DNA from 3 places in the Ruegeria sp. C11 genome. Region 1 is predicted to be linked to each of the others. Evidence: riboswitches for the same ligand, from Rfam matches in the RefSeq annotation. Region 1 holds a riboswitch; each other region holds the start of a gene.
The links. A riboswitch is a leader RNA that binds a small molecule or an ion and turns the genes downstream of it on or off. The one in region 1 is predicted to bind cobalamin.

Region 1 (3,241 bases):
CAGCCGCGTATCCTCGCGCCCGTCCGCGGGCAGCACGGCCAATGCAATGCCCTTGGCCTGCGCCAGTGCCAGCACCTGCTGCACCCCGTAGGACCAGTAGGGTACACCACCGATCAGGCGGATCAGGATACCTTTCGCGCCTTCCAGCGTCTGTTCGACATAAGTATCGACCGACAGTGGGTGCTTCAGTGCCGTCAGGTTGGCCAGCCGCATCGTCGGCATCCGCCCCTCGGGTCCGCCACCGCGATGCCAGCCTGCCGCGAAAGCGCCAAGGTCGCTGTCCGAAAAGGACAGCACCACCAGATCTGCCGGGCTCTGGCCCAGATCGGTCGGGGTCTCGGTTTCTTCTAACCCGTGGCTTTCGCGGAAGACGACGTGCATGTGCGGTTACTCGGCGGCCTCGGCAACACCCACGAGGATATCGCGGATTTGGGCCTCTTTGATGTCGTCATGCTCGGCAATGACCACCAGACGCGAGCGACGCTCTTCGCCGGGTTCCCACGGGCGGTCATACTGGTGCCGCACGCGTGCGCCAACGGCCTGCACCAGCAGGCGCATCGGTTTGCCCTGAACGGCGGCATAACCTTTGACGCGCAGTATGTTCAGCTCGTTGGCCAGACGTTCGATATTGGCGACCAATTGAGCCGGATCGGTCTGTTCCGGCAGTTCAACGATGATGCTTTCGAAATCGTCATGCTCGTGATCATGATGGCCGTCGTGATGCGACGGACGGGCGTCCATGTCATCCTCGGCTGCGGCCTCAAGCCCCAATACGACGCGCACGTCAACGGCACCTTCGGCCACCTCGACGACGGGCAGGGGGCGCGGAGCCTCAGCTGCAATGATCTCTTTGGCCTTGGCAACGCCTTCCGGACCGGCCAGATCGGGTTTGGTCAGCAGGATAATGTCGGCACACGAAATCTGGTCCTCGAACACTTCGGACAGCGGCGTTTCGTGGTCAATCGAGTCATCGGCCAAGCGCTGTGCATCCACAGCTTCGACATTCGGAGCAAAGCGACCGGCGGCCACGGCTTCGGCATCGGCCAGAGCGATCACGCCGTCCACGGTGATTTTCGAACGGATATCCGGCCAATCAAACGCCTTCAGCAGCGGCTTGGGCAGCGCGAGGCCGGAGGTCTCGATCAGGATGTGGTCGGGGCGTGGCTCCAGCGCCATCAACGCCTCGATAGTCGGGATGAAATCATCGGCCACGGTGCAGCAGATGCAGCCATTGGCCAGTTCCATGATGTTTTCCGCCGGACAATCCGGGATCGCGCAGGATTTCAGGATGTCACCATCGACGCCCACATCACCGAATTCGTTGACAACAACGGCCAGACGCTTGCCTTGCGGGTTCTGCATCAGGTGGCGCACCAGCGTGGTTTTGCCCGAGCCCAGAAAGCCGGTGATCACAGTAACGGGGAGTTTTTCGAGGTTGCTCATTTCAGGGCTCCAATCGGGGGAATGCGGGCCGCACAGTTTTTGCGGAAATGTTCAGGACGTTCGCGCCACTTCACCAGACCGTCTTCGGTCTCAAGATATTTGGTGGTGCCTTCGACGATGGTTTCGACGTGGTCGGTTTCGTTCAGGTTTTCGTAGACAAAAGTCCAGCGGGATGGGCCGCCGCGCAGGACAATGGAACAGCCCTGATCGCAGTTCGACAGACATTCCACCGCTTTGAGGTTTACTCCGTCAGGCAGCTCGGCCTGTTCCAGCGCTTTGTGCAGCAAGGTGCCAGGGCGCTTCGCGTCGTCCTCGATAGGCAGCCCACGACGGCACGTGGTGCAGACCAGCAGCTCGACTGGCGCGGTCTCGGTCATGTCTCTCATCCCCCCAAATCCTCTTCGCGGGGGACGGGGTTTCATGCGGGCCACGTATCACGACATGGACCCGGCACCGGAACACCCCGCCCGGTTACATCTACGGCTGCTGGCAGGTCTCCCGGCTTGCGGATGTCAGAGCTCTGGCTCTGGCAGATGTCCCGCCTTCCCGGCCTTGCGGGCCAGTGGCTTTGGGCACCCTCTCCGGTCACGGTCGCGGGGGCGGCTGCGTTTGACGGAAAACCGCTGACGCATTCCCTTTTCATCCATTTAAAAATGGACACCAACGCATGCGACATGCGGCACGGGCAGGGGGCTTGTCAAGCGTACTGGCGCCCTTGTGACACGCCGCATCCGAAAAGCGACTTGAGGCAGTCAGTCAGCGTCATGGGTCGCCAAACGCTCCTGCAACCATGCCTCGAACAGCCGCGCAGGAGTGGACGGCTGCGACCCCGTTGTCGCGCGGATCAGGTAATGTGACTGGGCAAATGGAATCGGCGGCCCCACCAATTGCAGCGGCGCGCCCTGCGTGATGGCGTTGCGGGCAAACCGGGTTAGAACGGTGGCATAACCCGCGCCTGCCATCACCAATTGCAGCGCGGCCACCGTCGTGTCCACAGAATGACGGGCCGAATTCTCGGCAACGGCGAGGCCATTGGCCTCGAAATATCTTGCCCAGTTATCCTCATATCCCAGAATATGAACCAGAGGTCCGTTTCGCAGGTCTTTGAGCCCGGGGAGCGGGTCACCAGCACGACAAACAGGCACAATGGTTTCAGAGCAGAGCTTTTCGGCAATCACGCCGGGCCAGTCGCCATATCCCAGCCGAATTTCTACATCCACGTCCCCCGGAGCAACGCTGTCATTCCAGATATGGGACACAAGGCGCACGGGAATGTCAGGGAACTGGCGACAGAACTCAGGCAACTCGGCTGCAATCCAATAGGTGGCGGTTGAAATGGCCGCCCTGATGGTCAGGCTTTGCCGGGTCGCCGGGCCAAACAGACTGTTGGTGCTCAGTGCGATGTCGGACAGCGCCCGCCGGACAGTCAGCGCATAGGACTGTCCCAGTTCAGTCAGGTCCAGTCGGCGTGCATTGCGAGTGAACAGTTTTTCCCCAAGTTCAGCCTCAAGCGACCTTATGTGCAGTGAAACCGCTGTTTGCGTCAGGCCCAGTTCCTGCGCGGCGACAGTAAAGTTCAGATGGCGCGCGGCGGATTCGAAACTGCGCAACCAGGCCGGATTTGGGAGGCGGTCCATTTATCACCAAAAAAATTTTATGATTGCGACTGTTATTATTCGTTTCTGTTGCCCTTATCCAGCATTGATAATCCGCGTGTGAATCGCGAATGCGCAAATGGCCACTCTGGGAGGAATAGGCATGAAAGTTGGCTTCATAGGTTTGGGAAACGTGGGCGGCA
Region 2 (3,241 bases), on a different contig from region 1:
CGGCGTGATTTTGACCACCGATATCCAATGGGTGATTTCGGCCAGATCGCGCAATACCGCCAGCGGGTCGGCCCCTTCGGCATATTGCGCGCCCAGTTCGGTCAGTGCCCCCGCCGCGTCGCCGCGCAGGATCATGTCAGTCAGATCCAGTACGCGCCCTCTGTCCGCCAGCCCCAGCATCGCGCGTACCTGATCGGCCGAGGTTTCCCCCGCCCCATGAGAAATCGCCTGATCCAGCAGCGATGTCGCGTCACGGGCGGAACCTTCCGCGGCGCGGGTGATCAGGGCCAGTGCGTCTTCGGCGATTTCCGCGCTTTCGGCGCTAGCGATTCTGCGCAACAGGCCAAGCATGTCCTCAGGCTCGATCCTGCGCAGATCAAAGCGCTGGCAGCGGGACAGAACCGTCACCGGAACCTTGCGAATCTCGGTGGTGGCGAAGATGAACTTTACATGCTCGGGTGGTTCCTCCAGCGTTTTGAGCAGCGCGTTGAAGGCGCTGGTCGACAGCATGTGCACTTCGTCGATGATGTAGATTTTATAGCGCGCGCTGGCGGCGCGGTAGCGGACCGAGTCGATGATCTCGCGAATATCGTTGACGCCGGTGCGGCTGGCCGCATCCATTTCCATGACATCAACATGGCGGCCTTCCATGATGGCCGTGCAATGTTCACACTTGCCACAGGGTTCCGTCGTTGGACCGCCTTCACCATCCGGGCCGATGCAGTTCATGCCCTTGGCAATGATCCGTGCGGTGGTGGTTTTGCCGGTGCCCCGAATACCGGTCATGATAAAAGCCTGCGCAATCCGATCGGCTTCGAAGGCATTTTTCAGTGTCCGCACCATCGCGTCCTGACCGACAAGATCGGCAAAGGTTTCGGGGCGGTATTTTCGGGCAAGGACCTGATAGGCCGTGGATGCGGTGTCGGTCATGTCTGCTCTGGCGGATTCGTACTGAAGCCGCAGCGTAGAGCCCCCCGCCGCCCGCGTCCACAGCAGGTCGTTGCGAAATTAATTTGGATAATGCCCGATGCGGGGTAAATTACAGCTGTGGGTAACCGGACGGCCATGACTGACAGGGTCTGTTTGGGGGGAGTTAAATGTCTGAACTGGTGATATACGCCTTGCAGGTCGGCGGCGGAACGCTGGCCATTTCCCCGCTGCCGGGACGTGGCGGAAGATATTCCGAAGATTTGAACACGATTGCCGACTGGCAACCAGGCCTTGTGATCTCGATGACCACCGAGGTTGAGATGATTCAGGAGGGCGCGCGGCATTTTGGCACCGACATTCAAAGCCGCGCCAGCCGCTGGGTGCATCTGCCAGTCGAGGATTTCGGAGCGCCGCCTGCCGAAATTCGCGCGCGATGGCGTGATGCTAGCGCCTCTGCCCGGCAGGCGTTGTCGGGTGGTGGACGTGTGCTGGTGCATTGCAAAGGCGGGTGCGGCCGCTCGGGCATGGTTGCCCTGCGGTTGATGGTAGAGTGCGGCGAAACACCCGCAAAGGCGCTGAGCCGCCTGCGTGCCGTGCGCCCTTGCGCGGTCGAGACCGAAGGGCAGTTGGACTGGGCCACAAAGCCCGCGCAGGCGCACGCGCAGCACTGACAGTAACTTGCGGTGACTTAAGCCGAAGCGTGGGTCGGACCACAGGTGGCGGCGTTGGCTGCTCGAGGCGTCGCCTCTAGAATCGCGCAGGGTGGATTGGTGATCCAACCGGACGGCAGGGATGTTGAGGCCGGATTCAACAGGACATCCGCATAGCGGTCCAGCTGAGCGGTTTCGGTTGCTTCATCCACATCGCAGTACACGCGAATCCGGCTTCCATTTGCGTGAAACCGCGCCGTACAGCCGCCAGGGCAATGTGCAAGTTCAATGTTACCCTCGATCTCGAAGCCGTCCGAAGTTGCCCGGCGAGCCTGTGTGACGGCCTTGGTAAGAGTGTTTGCCATGTGCAACAACGCCGGGCAGGGTTCGCCGGTACGTTGGCAGACCGTGGCTGAAAGCACGTGTGTCTCGGTTTTCAAAATCATGATGCGCCCTCCGCGCGACGGATGGGGCGTTGATCAGGGGAAAGACGGCGCTGTGCGTCAAACCCATTACGGACACCCCGCCCGAATTCGAGTTACAGTTTCGATGGCAGGTCTCCTGACTTGCGGGTCATTGCTTTGCCGACCTTCCCGGCCATTCGGCCAGTGGCATTTCGGCATTGCTCTCCGCCTACAGTTGCGGGGGCAGTCGCGGCATTGGTTCAATTGAACCGCACCGTGTTCCCTTTTCATCCCGTCCGAAGATTCGGCACGGAAACCATCACGCAAGTGCTACCCGCACGGAAGCGCCCGGGTCAACGGAATTCGTCGAACCGCATCATCTTTGGAAGTCCGCGCAGTACGTCCGAATTCTGCCGGGCGCGCGCCAGTTGCCATCCGCCCTGCAGCAGGATGAACAGTGCATCTGCCTGAAGGTCGGGGTCTGGTACGTTCAGGCGCCTTGCGTGGTCTTTCACTTCGGTCATCCAGCCTTCGTACAGATGATAGGCGTGCTCGCGAAATTCGGTGTTCTCGGGCCCTTCGAACAGCGTTGCCGAGATGGGGCAGGTGTCCCAATGCCCTGACTTATCGAAAAGTTTCGCGATCTTGTGGCACAGGGTCTCAACACCTTCTCGAAAGTTCCCGGCGGGCTCAAACGAGGCTGCGATCAGGCGCAGCATGCCATCCGACGCCCATGTCGCGGCAGCAAGCGCCAGATCGGATTTACCGTTCGGAAAGTGATGATAAAGCGAACCCTTGGGCGCATTCGCAGCCATAAGCAATTCAGACAGACCAACGCCATGATAACCCGAACGCTGGAACAGCTCGGCAGCGGTGCGGATCAGGCGGTCTTTGGTCGGAAGCGGACGTTCGGTCATTTGAATTGCATATTGACGAGATTAGACCGATTGGTCCAGAACGAATTGAATGGACCGATTGGTCCAGTGATTGGCGGGGTGTGTGATGTTGGACAGCCAGAACTCGGTAGCAGTCGAAGATTTCAGGTTTCCATCGGGCGGCGCGGAACTTTCGGCCCGCCTGTATTCACCGGCATCTGAACCTTCAGTGGTGGTCGTTCTTAACGGCGCGACGGGTGTACCCAGGGATTATTACAAGCATTTTGCCCGATGGCTGGCAGCGGAAAAGGGAATGGCCTGCCTGACCTATGACTATCGTGATTTCGGCCATTCGCAGACAGGCCCACTAAAGGCGTCCACA
Region 3 (3,241 bases), on a different contig from region 1:
TGGCGAACCTCTGCGACTGGTCTGGTTTGCCTGACACTCCTGAAAGAGGGTGGTTACAGGATGATATCGTGTCCCTGGCTGACATGTTCTCGGACCTGTTGAATGCAAGGTACCTGCGATTGCGGTTGGATGTTGTGACCACCAACGCCTGTCGCAAATTTCATATTGATGCGATTACCGCGCGGTTGGTTTGCACTTATCGCGGTACCGGAACACAGTACGGTATTTCGCAGGATGGAACGGATCCAGCACATGTGTTCACCGTTGAAACCGGCGCTCCAATTCTCTTGCGGGGGAAGCTGTGGCCCGAACAGCCATCGTTCGGGCTGTTGCATCGCTCGCCGCCAATTGAGGGTACAGGTCAGACCCGGCTTGTACTGGTGCTGGACCCCGTGTTCGACCCGGAAGACGAAGCATGAGTCGGAATCTCGGGCAATGCAGTTTACGACGCAAGCGGCGTTCCGATGATCCAATGGCTGCATTTGACGGCTTGCCAGCGCCGTTAAGGCGTTGGTTGTCCGAAGCAGCCTTGCCATGGTCCCCCACATCCGCGCGACGCATTTGGTCAAAGTCGCAGGCCCGAGGTCTCACGGCGGAGGAAACACTTCGGTCCCTGAGCGAAGCCGAAGCCAGAACGCTTGCCCGTGACCGGCAATCAACTGTTTTCAAACTCATGTCCCGAACGTGAATGAGGTCCGTGTCTCATTCATCTCGGCTTGACGAAGTCGAATGCAAAAACTGCGCTCGAGAGGTTTTGTTTCAGGTCCCGATTGACAAGACATCCGGTCTAGGACAATCAGGACACAGATGGTTCCCCATGGTACGCCCAGGGGATGAAAAGGGAATACGGTGCGGTCCGCCTGTCGGTGCCAAGTCCGTAACTGCCCCCGCAACTGTAAGCGGTGAGCGACGCCAAACAACCACTGGCCAAAAGGGCCGGGAAGGAAGGCCAAGCGACGATCCGCAAGTCAGGAGACCTGCCATCGCATGTTTAACCAACCCGGGGCGGGGCGTCCTGGAAGGAGGCTTTGATGGCACGTCTGACACGTGTTTACATGATCGGCACCTTCTGTCCGCGCTTGGCTTTAAGCGGAGCGGACAATGTCGGAAACACCTGACCATTTCCTTCTGATCTGCTCGACCTGTCGCGGCACACTGTCTGTCGGGGCCATGCGCAATGCGCTGACCGGAAAGCTGCCGACGGGATTCGCTATCCGCACAGTTGCCTGTATGGCCGGTTGCGCGCAGCCAACAACTGTCGGATTTCAGGCCGTCTGCAAAGCTCAGTATCTGTTCGGCGACATTGAAAGCGCGGAAGACATCGAGGCGTTGGCCGAATTTGCACAGCAATACCACGACAGCCCAGATGGCTGGACCAATGCCACCGACCGGCCGGGTCCACTTTTTACAAAAACGCTTTCACGTTTGCCTGGGATCCAATTGCAGGAGCCATCATGACGACCTCGGCCTTTCTGGTTGCGCGAGACCTCGAATACTATGCGCTCAACGGTGATGTCCTGCTGCAGGACGCCTCGTTTGAGTTGGACGAGGGCGCGATACTGGCAATTGCCGGTCCGAATGGGGCTGGAAAAACAACGCTTTTGAACCTGCTGTGCGGGACGGCTGAGATCGTGCTGGGCGACGTTCTGGTCAAGGGGCGCAGCCTGAAACAGATGCCCGCCAAAGACCGGGCCCGGATGATAGCCGTTGTCAGCCAGCAAGAGCTTCCCGATGGGAGGCTTTTGTTGCGGGATTACGTCGCGATGGGTCAGATTCCGATTCGGGCCGACCGTTCGGCTGCAGAACACGCAGCAGAACTGGAAAGGGTACTGAACCTGACCGGCCTGAATGCATTGGCAGACAAACGGATGGCAATGCTGTCCGGGGGTGAGCGGCAACGCGCCCATATCGCCCGTGCTTTGGCGCAGAATCCATCACTGCTGTTTCTGGACGAACCCACCAACCATCTGGACCCGGATGCCAAGGGGAGGATGCTGTCGTTGGTTGCCGAGCTGGGCATCACGGTGGTGATGATCGTCCACGATCTGGTGATGATTCCCGAATTCGCCACCCATGTGGCGCTTATTAAATCCACGCGGCTTACGGGATTTGGCCCCGTGGCCGATGTGCTGACCCCGGAACGGGTCCGCGACACGTTTGGCGTCGACTACCTGTGCTTTCACCACGAAGGCCGCGTGATCCCGGCGCTGGATATCCGAAGAATAACAGTCTCAACCTAAACCAAGGAGCATTCCCGAATGAAACACATCTGGTCCATGGCGCTGATCACAGCCATGGCAGGCGCCGTGTCCGCGCATGAAGTCAGCGTTGACAACTGTGGCGAACCGCTGGTGTTCGAAACTCAGCCTGAACGGCTGGTCGTGCACGACATGAACATGACTGACATGGCCTTTGCGCTGGGTCTGCAGGAGAAGATCGTCGGCCTGACCGGCATCACCGGCTGGTACAAGACCAGCCCGGAATTCGACAAGTTGCGCGGTGAAATCCCGGAGCTGGCGCCCAAATATCCGACAGTCGAAAACCTTGTGGCCGTCGAGCCTGACCTGTTCTTCGCTGGCTGGTATTACGGCATGAAGCCGGGCGGTGACGTCACGCCGGACACGCTGGAGCCCTTTGGCATCAAGACCATGATCCTGACCGAAAGTTGCGTGCATCTGGACAAGGACCGCCCCGAGGCCAGCATGGGCCTGCTGTTCGATGACGTTCTGCGGCTGGGTAAGGTCATGCATGTCGAGGACAAGGCTGAGGCGCTGGTCACAGGCTGGAAGGAAGAGCTGCACGCGCTTGAAGCTCAGACCGCAGACCTGCCCAAACCGCGCGTCTTCCTGCTGGACGGTCCGGCGGATGCGCCGTTTACCGCGGGCAAATTCGCCATCCCGGACGCGATGATCGCCGCCGCTGGCGGTGAGAATGTCACGCATGACATGGACACCAGCTGGGGCCGTACCTCGTGGGAGGCGGTGGCCGCCGCGAATCCAGAATTTCTGGTGCTGCTGGATTATCAGACCGGAAACGGGGCTGCGGACACGTTCAAGTTTCTTCAGGAACATCCGGTGATGTCCCAGACCGACGCCGTGAAGAACGAGCGCTGGATTGGCCTGCGGTACGAGGAACTGACCCCCGGACCGGCGAATATTAAAGCGATCTCGAAAATGGCACAGGCCATGCATCCGGGTCTCAACTGATATGGGCCGATCCGGTCTGACACTTGTGCTGGGGG

Region 2: linked by a shared signal. The riboswitch ahead of ACR0NA_RS21105 (hypothetical protein) and the one ahead of ACR0NA_RS02960 (DUF1636 family protein) in region 1 are both predicted to bind cobalamin.
Region 3: linked by a shared signal. The riboswitch ahead of ACR0NA_RS18165 (DUF1636 family protein) and the one ahead of ACR0NA_RS02960 (DUF1636 family protein) in region 1 are both predicted to bind cobalamin.

What each region holds. Positions count from the first base shown of each region.
Region 1 is NZ_JBQFSB010000001.1:579,660-582,900, reverse strand. It holds gene cobN (cobaltochelatase subunit CobN) at 1-381, opposite strand, end outside; gene cobW (cobalamin biosynthesis protein CobW) at 388-1,443, opposite strand; gene ACR0NA_RS02960 (DUF1636 family protein) at 1,440-1,820, opposite strand; cobalamin riboswitch at 1,915-2,123, opposite strand; gene ACR0NA_RS02955 (LysR substrate-binding domain-containing protein) at 2,196-3,080, opposite strand; gene ACR0NA_RS02950 (NAD(P)-dependent oxidoreductase) at 3,202-3,241, shown strand, end outside.
Region 2 is NZ_JBQFSB010000017.1:47,410-50,650, reverse strand. It holds gene ACR0NA_RS21115 (DNA polymerase III subunit gamma/tau) at 1-930, opposite strand, end outside; gene ACR0NA_RS21110 (protein-tyrosine phosphatase family protein) at 1,098-1,601, shown strand; gene ACR0NA_RS21105 (hypothetical protein) at 1,619-2,026, opposite strand; cobalamin riboswitch at 2,115-2,320, opposite strand; gene ACR0NA_RS21100 (TetR/AcrR family transcriptional regulator) at 2,338-2,901, opposite strand; gene ACR0NA_RS21095 (alpha/beta hydrolase family protein) at 2,987-3,241, shown strand, end outside.
Region 3 is NZ_JBQFSB010000011.1:82,522-85,762, forward strand. It holds gene ACR0NA_RS18155 (DUF1826 domain-containing protein) at 1-419, shown strand, start outside; gene ACR0NA_RS18160 (DUF6525 family protein) at 416-688, shown strand; cobalamin riboswitch at 793-999, shown strand; gene ACR0NA_RS18165 (DUF1636 family protein) at 1,102-1,458, shown strand; gene ACR0NA_RS18170 (ABC transporter ATP-binding protein) at 1,455-2,240, shown strand; gene ACR0NA_RS18175 (ABC transporter substrate-binding protein) at 2,259-3,206, shown strand; gene ACR0NA_RS18180 (FecCD family ABC transporter permease) at 3,208-3,241, shown strand, end outside.